DNA from 3 places in the Neobittarella massiliensis (ex Bilen et al. 2018) genome. Region 2 is predicted to be linked to each of the others. Evidence: a T-box and tRNA genes for the amino acid it is inferred to sense, from the RefSeq annotation. Region 2 holds a T-box; the other regions hold tRNA genes.

Region 1 (3,263 bases), 770 kb from region 2:
CGGCCACGCGCTCGAGCAGCCGGTACTCGAGCAGTACTTCGCCATCGAGGACTACCTGCGCACCGCCTCACTGTTCGACGAGCGCTACATCCTGCTGGTGCGCGCCTTCGGCAGTGAAGTGGTGGTACAGCAGCTGTGTCTCGATCCCGCCCACTTATTGCAGCAGGCCATGAAAAAGGGGCGGGCGGCGGTGCTCTTTTCGGCCACTTTCTCACCGCTCAGCTTTTACGCCCAGGTGCTGGGCGCCGATGAGCAATCCAAAAAATACCAGCTGCCATCGCCGTTTCCCCGCAAAAATCTGTGTCTGCTGGTAAACGGGGCCCTCAGTACCCGCTACCAGCATCGCCAACAGAGCGCCCCGGCCGTGGCCGACTGTATCGCCGCCGTGGCCGAGGGCCGGCCGGGGCATTATATGGCCTATTTCCCCTCCTACAGCTATCTGCAGCAGGTCAGCAACCTGTTTGGCGCCCAGTACCCCCATATCCCGCAGCTGTGCCAGCAGCCGGGCATGGATGAGGAGGCCCGAACAGCGTTCTTGCGGCGCTTCGACAGCGGCGGCGACACGCTGGTCGGTTTTTGTGTGCTGGGGGGCGTGTTCGGGGAGGGGATCGACCTGGTGGGCGATCGGCTCATCGGCACTGTGATCGTGGGGGTGGGCCTGCCCCAGCTGAGCACGGAGCTCGACGCCATGCGCGACTACTACGATCAAAAAAACCGTCAGGGCTTCGCTTTTGCCTATCAGTTTCCGGGCATGAACAAGGTGCTGCAAGCCGCCGGTCGGGTCATTCGCGACGAGCGCGACCGCGGAGTGGTGCTGCTCATCGACGACCGCTTTTTGTCGCCCCGTTACCAGATGCTCTTTCCGGCCCACTGGCAGGGTTTTGCCCGCACCGATTCAGTAGAGGCCATATCCGGCGCCGTACAGGCTTTTTGGCAGCAGCCGGCTGTCGGCGGCAACCAGAGCGGTGGGTGACGGCGGCAGATGTTATGTAAAAAGAGCGGCCCGCACCTATCTTTCCACTGCGCGAACGACCGCTCTTTTTTGCGCCTACCGGCCGGTCTCGCCGTCGGCCAGCTGCTGTACATAGCGTGCCATCTCTTTTTTCGAGGTCACCTGATGGGTGCCGTCGATGATCCGCTGTTGCGCTGCTGCCGGCAGGGCAGAAAAGTGCTCCATAGCGGGTACATTTTGTGCCAGAGCCATCCCAAATCCCATGGGCAGGTCCGAGAGGATATTTTTGTCTTGCATACGATCGCCGCCTTTCGGTAAAATAATATTGCCGCTTTAAAAAGGTGGCCGTTGCGCCCCACATATATAGTGTAGGCAAAAATCGGCCGGTCTTGCGCCTGGCGGCAGATTCGCCGCATATTTTTAATATCGGCCGGCCAGTGGTTTTTGGCTTCCTCGTGCGGTATCATCAAATAACAGGAAATAGCTGGTGGAATTACAGAAAGAAAATGTAAAAAAAGTGTTGACTTTCTACCACCGGTATAGTACAATAAATCTCGTCGCTGGGGAGACAAAGCGACACAACGGGAGCATAGCTCAGCTGGGAGAGCATCTGCCTTACAAGCAGGGGGTCACAGGTTCGAGCCCTGTTGTTCCCACCATTTGTGGCCCGATAGTTCAGTTGGTTAGAACGCTAGCCTGTCACGCTAGAGGTCGAGGGTTCGAGCCCCTTTCGGGTCGCCAATTATGCCTCTGTAGCTCAGTCGGTAGAGCAGAGGACTGAAAATCCTCGTGTCGATGGTTCGATTCCGTCCGGAGGCACCAGAGTTTTATTGTGCGGGTTTAGCTCATCTGGTAGAGCGCCACCTTGCCAAGGTGGAGGTAGCGAGTTCGAGCCTCGTAACCCGCTCCAGTAAAACGGGTGCAAAGCACTTGTCTCATTGTAAACCGGTCGTTCGATCGGTGTATAAGGCGCCATAGCCAAGCGGTAAGGCAGAGGTCTGCAAAACCTTTATCCCCAGTTCAATTCTGGGTGGCGCCTCCAATATGCGGGTTTAGCTCATCTGGTAGAGCGCCACCTTGCCAAGGTGGAGGTAGCGAGTTCGAGCCTCGTAACCCGCTCCAAAAAAAGCACTTGTCGGTTACGACAGGTGCTTTTTTATCTTTATATATTCCCTGTCTACCGTTTGCCTGCTCCCTCTAAAAAATAGCTTTTTTGGCCCCGGCGGCAAAAGTGTCCCCCAAAACCGGCCGGACAAGCGCTTTTAGGGCGGATAAACCTGCTTCATAGCTTATGTTTGGGGAAAATGCCTATGACAATTCCCGCGTCAAAATGTTATAATATAGCTACACACAATGTGCGGTTTGCTGATAAGACGGCGCGAGTGCCGGTCTTGCCAGTGGGCTGTGCGTTTTTTTGTAGCAGAACAGTGCTCTGTTCTGCCGGGCGTTCAGAGAGGACTGAGGGGTAAATGTTTCAGCAAAACGATACGGTGTTATATGGCGCCCAAGGCGTGTGCCGCATCGCCGAGATCAGCGTGATGGATCTGTGCGGCAACAAAGAGGAATACTATGTACTGCGGCCGGTCTACGACGAGAAATCTACGATCTTCGTGCCGGCGGCCAACCAAAAATTGTGCGATAAAATGCGGCGTATCCTCTCGGCAGAAGAGATCTACGCGCTCATACGCTCTATGCCCGACAAAGAGAATATCTGGATCGAGGACGAAAATCAGCGGCGCGAGGCCTACCGTACCATTCTGGCCGGCGGCGACCGGGTGCAGCTGGTACAGCTCATCAAAACGCTGTATACCCACCAGCAGCTGCAGCAGCAAAAGGGCCGCAAGCTGCACGCCTCCGACGAGCACTTCATGAAAGAGGCCGAGCGCATGCTGTACGAGGAGTTCGCCCACGTGCTCAAGATCAAACCCCAGCAGGTGCTGCCGCTCATCGTCGAGCAGATCGAGGTAGAGGACAAGATACAGTGAGCGAACATATCTTTGCCGACGGCAGTTATGTGCTGCTGCGGGATCGTGACGGCGTCTGGCAGGTCACTGGCCGCAGCGGGCAAAGATCAGAGCTCAAAGCCTGCCACAGCCAGCAGCGCGCGTCTGTGTCAAACAGCGAGATCGCCCGGGCGATGGCTCCTGATGCCGTACTGCAAGAGGCGGTGGAGCGCATCGGTTCAGTGCGCACGATACAGGCCCCCAGCAACAAGGTACGGCGCGAATTTTACCAGCAGGCCATGGATGCTTTCGATGAGCTGGAGTGGGTCCGGGTCATCAAGACCGCTTATCTGCGGGGCAAAGACCAC
Region 2 (3,263 bases):
CACCGCCTGCTGGCCCCTTTTTGGCTCGACCTGGCAGTGCCTGTGTTTATGGTCATGACCGGGTATACCTTTTTCCTCTCGGCAGAAAGAGCACAGATCAGCGGCTTTTTAAAACACTTTGACAGATCCGTTCTGGGTAAAAAACTGACCCGTGTACTGCTGCCCTACTGTATCTGCCTGGCGGCCGAGGTGCTGCTCCTCTTTTTAACGGGTGGGCTCGATGTACACGCCCTAAAAGTCTCTGCCCGCAGCGTTTTATACAGCACAGTCTTTTACGGCGGATGGGGTCCCGGCAGCTATTACCCATTGGCCTTTTTGCAGGTGCTGTTGTGTGCGCCGCTGCTCTATGTCTCTATAAAAAAGATGCCGCTGGTCGCCACCGTTTCGGGGCTGGGGCTGGCAGTGCTCTACGAGGTGTTTGCCCGCACCTATATCGACGATGCCCTCTACCGCATCCTGGGCTTTCGCCACCTGCCGTTCGTGCTGCTGGGCATGGCTCTATACATGTATGAGAAGCGGCTGCGCGCCAGCTATCTCCCGCATCTCGCCGCCGCTGTCGGGCTGCTCTTTCTGGGGGCCACTGGGTATCTCGGCTACAGCCCCAGGCTCTTTTACCGCTGGACCTCCAGGTCGCTGCCGGTCGCTTTGCTGGCGTTTGCCGTGGTGTGGTGGGCACTGCAGCACGAGTCGTTCCTGGCGCGCCACCACCGTGTTTTTAGGCCCCTGTGCGAAATCGGTCAGGCGTCGTACCACATATTTTTATCCCAAATGCTCTTTTACGGCCCGCTGCAGGCGCTGGTCCAAAAGCAGATCTGGCTGTGCAACCGGGTGGGCAACTACCGTGTCCTCCCCGCGGCGCTGCTCCTAAACTGTCTGGTGGGGTATCTGTGGTTCAGGGCAGAAAACTATCTGCTCCGCCGTTTTCGCGCCGCTCGCCCTGCATAATCTGTGCTTTCTTCACGACACACCTCCCTACCGCCGGGCGCGCCGCCGTCTATTTTTGCCAAACTTTTCTCTGTATATTGACAAATGTCCCGCGTAAGCTTATCATATGACCCATAGCCGGAGCATACCTCCGGCGCCAAATAAATATCTTTACCATACAAAAGTAACGATGGGAAGAGTAAGCCAGAATGGTAGCCACAGAGAGCTGCGGGGGGTGCGATCGCAGCGCGGATTTCTGGCCGAAGAACATCCCGGAGCTGTCAACCGAAAGCGAGAGCGAGTAGACTTGACCGCGTTTGGCGCGTTACAGCCAACAGGCATCGGCCCTCAAAAATGGCGCCCGTGCCGGATAAGGGGGCAGCTTCTCATGGGGCTGCCACATTGGGTGGTACCGCGGTGAGCACACGGGCTCGTCGTCCCAAACAGATCTGTTTGGGTCGGCGGGCTTTTTTTGTTCGCCCCGCGATCTCCGGCCCCCAGCAGTCTGTTACGGGCGCGGCGCCCGGCGCGGCAGCCCCGTCACCGCCCATCATCTCCCGCCGCCCCGGCGCTTTGTATGGCAAGCACCAAAGAGAAAGGCGTGAAGAGACAGTGAAACTAAAACGCAGCCACTACGGTGGCTCCCTTACCGAGGACCTGGTGGGCCAAACAGTCACCGCCTGCGGCTGGGTCCAAACGCGCCGCGACATGGGCGGCGTCATCTTTATCGACCTGCGCGACCGCACCGGCCTGCTACAGGTGGTGTTTGACCGCCGCGATCTCTCGGCCGCCGAGTTCGCCGTGGCCGAGCACCTGAAAAACGAGTCGGTACTCGCCGTACAGGGCCCCATCTGTATCCGCGACCCCGAGACCTACAACCCCAAGCTGCCCACCGGTACCATCGAGTTGCGCGCCACCCGGTTGGAGCTGCTCTCCACCGCCGCCACGCCGCCCTTTTTTATTGAACAGGCCGGCTCGGTGCGGGAGGATCTGCGGCTGCGCTATCGCTACCTCGATCTGCGGCGGCCGCAGCTGCAGCACAACCTGCGCTTTCGCCACCAGCTGCAGCGCGCCACCGAGAACTACCTCGACGCCCACGGCTTTTGGCAGGTCGAGACGCCCATCCTCACCAAAAGCACCCCCGAAGGCGCACGCGACTACCTGGTCCCCAGCCGGGTTCACCCCGGCGATTTCTATGCGCTGCCCCAATCGCCGCAACTGTTTAAACAGCTGCTCATGGTGGGGGGCCTCGACCGCTACTACCAGGTAGCCCGCTGTTTTCGCGATGAGGACCTGCGGGCCGACCGTCAGCCCGAATTCACCCAGGTAGATATGGAGCTCTCCTTCGTCGATCAGGAAGATATCCTCGCCCATCTCGAAGACCTGTTTAAAACTGTGGTGCAAGAGGTGACCGGCATCCGGGTCGAAAGTCCTTTTCCCCGTCTCACCTGGCAGCAGGCGATGGACCTCTACGGCAGCGATAAACCCGATCTCCGCTTTGGCCTGCCCATCACCGATATCACCGCCATCGCCGCCCAATGCCACTTCTCGGTCTTTCGCCGGGTGTGCGACGGCGGCGGGGTGGTGCGGGCCATCTGTGTCCCCGGCGGCGACGCCTTTACCCGCACTCAGATCGACCGCCTCACCACCACCGCCCGCCGCTGTGGCGCCGGCGGTATGGCCTGGATCTCCCTGCGCCCCGATGGCCAGGTCTACTCCATCCTCACCAAGTACCTCACTGCAGAGGAGATCGCCGCGATCACCGCCGCTACCGGTGCCCAAAACGGCGATTTCATCCTCTTTTGTGCCGACGATCTGGCCACCGTCCGCCGCACACTGGGCACACTGCGCCTGGCTGTCGCCGATATGCTCGGTCTGCGCCGCCCCGGCGAATACCGCTTTTTGCTGGTCACCGACTTTCCCCAGTTCGAGTACTCCGCCGAGGAAAAGCGCTGGGTCTCTACCCACCACCCGTTTACGATGCCCTGCGAGCAAGATCTGCCCTATCTGCAAAGCGATCCCGGCAGGGTACGGGCCCAGGCCTACGACGTGGTGCTCAACGGCGTCGAGCTGGGCAGCGGCTCCATGCGCATCCACCGCCCCGACATCCAGCGGCAGATGTTCACCGCGCTGGGTTTCACCCAGCAGCAGATCGAGCAGCGCTTCGGCTTTTTCGTCGAGGCCTTCCACTACGGTGCCCCGCCCCACGGCGGTTTTGCCTTTGGCCTCGACCGGCTGGCCATGCTGCTGCTGGGGGCCGGCTCACTGCGCGATGTCATCGCCTTCCCCAAATCCAAAGACGCCGCCTGTCCGCTCACCGGCGCGCCGGGCCGGGTCGA
Region 3 (3,263 bases), 760 kb from region 2:
AGATCGTCAAAGAGACAGGTGCCTCTACGGCCACCATCAGCCGGGTCAACCGCTCGCTGCTCTACGGCTGCGGCGGGTACGACAAACTGCTCGACCGCGAGCAGGAGAACGCACAGGATTAGGGCTTTTAAAATGAGTTATTACGGCAATTTTGCCGCCTTTTACGACGCCTTTACCGACGATGTCGACCGGGCGTCCATGGCGGCTTTCATCGCAGAAAAACTCAAACAAAACGGTATCTCAGGCGGGATACTGCTGGATGCAGGCTGCGGAACAGGCGGCCTGTCTGTTTTGTGCGCCCAAATGGGCTTCGATGTCATCGGCACCGATATCTCGCCCGAGATGCTGCAAAAGGCCCGTGAGCGCGCCCAGCAGGCCGGGGTGCAGCTGCTCCTTTTGAACCAGCCGCTGGAGGAGCTCGACCTCTACGGCACCGTGCGCGCCGCGATCTGCACCCTCGATACGGTCAATCACCTCACCGGCGAGCAGTCGCTGCGGCAGGCTTTTGCCCGTATCGGCCTGTTTTTAGAGCCCGGCGGCGTCTTTTTGTTCGACTGCAACACCTACTATAAGCACAGCCAGGTGCTGGGCGACAACGCCTATATCTACGATCTGGGCGACACCTACTGCGGCTGGCAGAACACCTTTTACCCCGAGGACAACACCACCGATGTAGACCTCACTTTTTTCGACCGCCAGGGCGGGTCGTTTGCCCGCTATGACGAGTCGTTCACCCAGTACTACTTCACCCCCCAGCAGCTCGAGAGCGCTCTGGCCGCCGCCGGTATGCGCGTCTTGCAGGTGTGTGGCGGGTACCGCGACCAGCCGCTGCAAAAAGACAGCCAGCGGGCCGTATATATTGCCAGTAAGGAGAGATGACGATGGGCAGGATCTTGCGTGCCATCAGCGAAAATGGGGGCGTGGTCATCACCGCCGCCGACACCACCGATATCGCCGCCAGGGCCGAGCAGATACATAAGACCTCGGCGGTAGTCACTGCGGCCTTGGGCCGCCTGCTCACCGCCGCCTCAATGATGGGCTGCTCTTTAAAGGGGGAGGAGTCCAGCCTCACGCTGCGCCTCAAAGGCGACGGCCCGGCTGGCTCGGTGATTGCCGTGTCCGACGACCGGGGCAGCGTGCGCGGCTATGTGCAAAACCCGGTGGTAGAGCTGCCGCTCAACCGCTACGGCAAGCTGGATGTAGGCGGTGCCGTGGGCCAAAACGGCCTGCTGCACGTCATCAAAGACGTGGGCATGAAAGACCCCTACGTGGGCAGTGTGCCGCTGGTGTCCGGCGAGGTGGCCGAGGATATCACCGCCTACTTTGCCGCCAGCGAGCAGATACCCACCGTCTGCGCGCTGGGGGTGCTGGTCAATCCCAATCTCACCGTCAAGGTAGCCGGCGGCTTTTTGGTACAGCTGTTGCCCGGCGCCACCGAGGACGAGATCTCCCGCCTGGAGGAGAATATCAAAGGCCTGCCCTCCATGACCAACATGTTAGACAGCGGCCTCGCGCTCGAACAGATCATCGACCGCGTGCTGGCTGGGTTTGCCCCCAATATCCTGGACGAGTTCCCAGTCGATTACCGCTGTAACTGCAGCCGCTCGCGGGTGGAGCAGATGCTCATCAGCCTGGGCCGCGACGAGCTGGCAGATATGGCCGCCAAAGGTGAAGATACCGAGGTGGCCTGTCACTTCTGCGACAAGAAATATCGATTTACCGCAAAAGAAATCGAAAAACTGCAAAAACAGTGTTGACAAGCAAAAACGAGTATTGTATAATAACATTCGTCGCTGGGAAGAACGCAGTCGCGGGGCGCCCAGGGCGAAGATGTGGCCCGATAGTTCAGTTGGTTAGAACGCTAGCCTGTCACGCTAGAGGTCGAGGGTTCGAGCCCCTTTCGGGTCGCCAATTACGCCTCTGTAGCTCAGTCGGTAGAGCAGAGGACTGAAAATCCTCGTGTCGATGGTTCGATTCCGTCCGGAGGCACCAGGATGCGGGTTTAGCTCATCTGGTAGAGCGCCACCTTGCCAAGGTGGAGGTAGCGAGTTCGAGCCTCGTAACCCGCTCCAGGTAAAAGCACGGTGCAGTTTTGCACCGTGCTTTTTTCATGTCAAAAGGCGGCCCGCCAAAGTCCGCTCAAATTCAGCTGATGCCACTGTCTGCGCCGTCCCAAGCGGCACGCGGTATTTTGCAGCGCTTTAAAGAGGGGAGAGAAAGTCATCGTGTACATCTATCGATACCGCAGCGTCGCCGGTCCGCTGTGGTTTTTAGAAAAAGACGGGGCCATCTGCGGGCTCTATCTGCGTCCCAATACCTGCTTTAACGGCGCTCAGCCGGCCTGTACGCCGCTGATACAGCAGGCGGTAGAGCAGGTGGCCGATTATCTGGCCGGCCGCCGTTACAACTTTTCGGTCCCCATCCTGTTAGAGGGCACCCACTTTCAAAAAAAGGTCTGGCAAACGGTGGCAGCCATCCCCTACGGCAGGCGGTATACCTATGCGCAGGTGGCCCAGATGATCGGCAGTAGGTCGCCCCGGGCGGTGGGCGCGGCCAACGGCCAAAATCCCGTCTCGCTCATCGTTCCCTGCCACCGGCTGGTGGGCACAGCCGGCGATCTGCGCGGCTACGCCGGTGGTTTACCCATGAAACAGGCTCTTTTGGATATGGAGCAGGCGGTACTGCACGGCGGCTCCTGGGGTGGATTTGATGCCGTCTGTCGCCAGCGCTGGGACCAGCTGACAGCAGTGGAGCAGGAGTGGTTGCAAAAGTGAAAACGCGGAATTTCGCACCGCTTGGACCCTGTATACAAGCTGAGTTTTATAATGGCAACGCCACGGTCGTCCACTGCTGCTAGCTGCTGCCAACTGCCGTTCATACTACCGGGCAATCTGTGGTATACTGGGTAAAGATGACTGCCCGGCCGCTGAAATACTCAGTCGCCGGTTTTACAAAGGGAGGCTATATACCGTGGAGTACCGAGTAGATCATATCGGGATCAACGCCGGCAGCAGCCAAAAGGCAGAGCAGATGGCCGGCGTGTTCAAGACTCTGTTTGGCTTTGCGCCGTGCCGGCTGCCCGTCTCGCATTTTGCCGGCGACCAGATCGAGATCATGCACCAAGACGGCCGCGGTCAAAACGGCCATATCGGCATCGCCGTGGCCGATATTTCGGCAGCCATGGCCGAGCTGACCGCCAAAGGGGTAACTTTTGACCTGTCTAACGCCCGCTACGGCGAGAGCGGACGGCTCTATCTGGTTTA

The links. A T-box is a leader RNA that pairs with one kind of tRNA and senses whether it is charged. The one in region 2 lies ahead of aspS (aspartate--tRNA ligase), so its partner is inferred to be a tRNA-Asp.
Region 1: it encodes a tRNA-Asp, which carries the amino acid that the T-box ahead of aspS (aspartate--tRNA ligase) is inferred to sense. The anticodon was not compared.
Region 3: it encodes a tRNA-Asp, which carries the amino acid that the T-box ahead of aspS (aspartate--tRNA ligase) is inferred to sense. The anticodon was not compared.

Annotation. Positions count from the first base shown of each region.
Region 1 covers NZ_JACOGI010000001.1:1,118,831-1,122,093, reverse strand. Annotated here, with positions in the region: gene H8K20_RS05200 (helicase C-terminal domain-containing protein) at 1-973, shown strand, start outside; gene H8K20_RS05195 (hypothetical protein) at 1,049-1,249, opposite strand; tRNA gene H8K20_RS05190 (tRNA-Val) at 1,536-1,611, shown strand; tRNA gene H8K20_RS05185 (tRNA-Asp) at 1,617-1,693, shown strand; tRNA gene H8K20_RS05180 (tRNA-Phe) at 1,699-1,774, shown strand; tRNA gene H8K20_RS05175 (tRNA-Gly) at 1,787-1,862, shown strand; tRNA gene H8K20_RS05170 (tRNA-Cys) at 1,921-1,994, shown strand; tRNA gene H8K20_RS05165 (tRNA-Gly) at 1,999-2,074, shown strand; gene H8K20_RS05160 (CarD family transcriptional regulator) at 2,422-2,937, shown strand; gene H8K20_RS05155 (hypothetical protein) at 2,934-3,263, shown strand, end outside.
Region 2 covers NZ_JACOGI010000001.1:1,891,554-1,894,816, reverse strand. Annotated here, with positions in the region: gene H8K20_RS08605 (acyltransferase family protein) at 1-945, shown strand, start outside; T-box leader at 1,103-1,369, shown strand; gene aspS (aspartate--tRNA ligase) at 1,537-3,263, shown strand, end outside.
Region 3 covers NZ_JACOGI010000001.1:1,127,288-1,130,550, reverse strand. Annotated here, with positions in the region: gene H8K20_RS05260 (YerC/YecD family TrpR-related protein) at 1-122, shown strand, start outside; gene H8K20_RS05255 (class I SAM-dependent methyltransferase) at 133-879, shown strand; gene hslO (Hsp33 family molecular chaperone HslO) at 882-1,757, shown strand; tRNA gene H8K20_RS05245 (tRNA-Asp) at 1,835-1,911, shown strand; tRNA gene H8K20_RS05240 (tRNA-Phe) at 1,917-1,992, shown strand; tRNA gene H8K20_RS05235 (tRNA-Gly) at 1,997-2,072, shown strand; gene H8K20_RS14190 (methylated-DNA--[protein]-cysteine S-methyltransferase) at 2,226-2,774, shown strand; gene H8K20_RS05225 (VOC family protein) at 2,971-3,263, shown strand, end outside.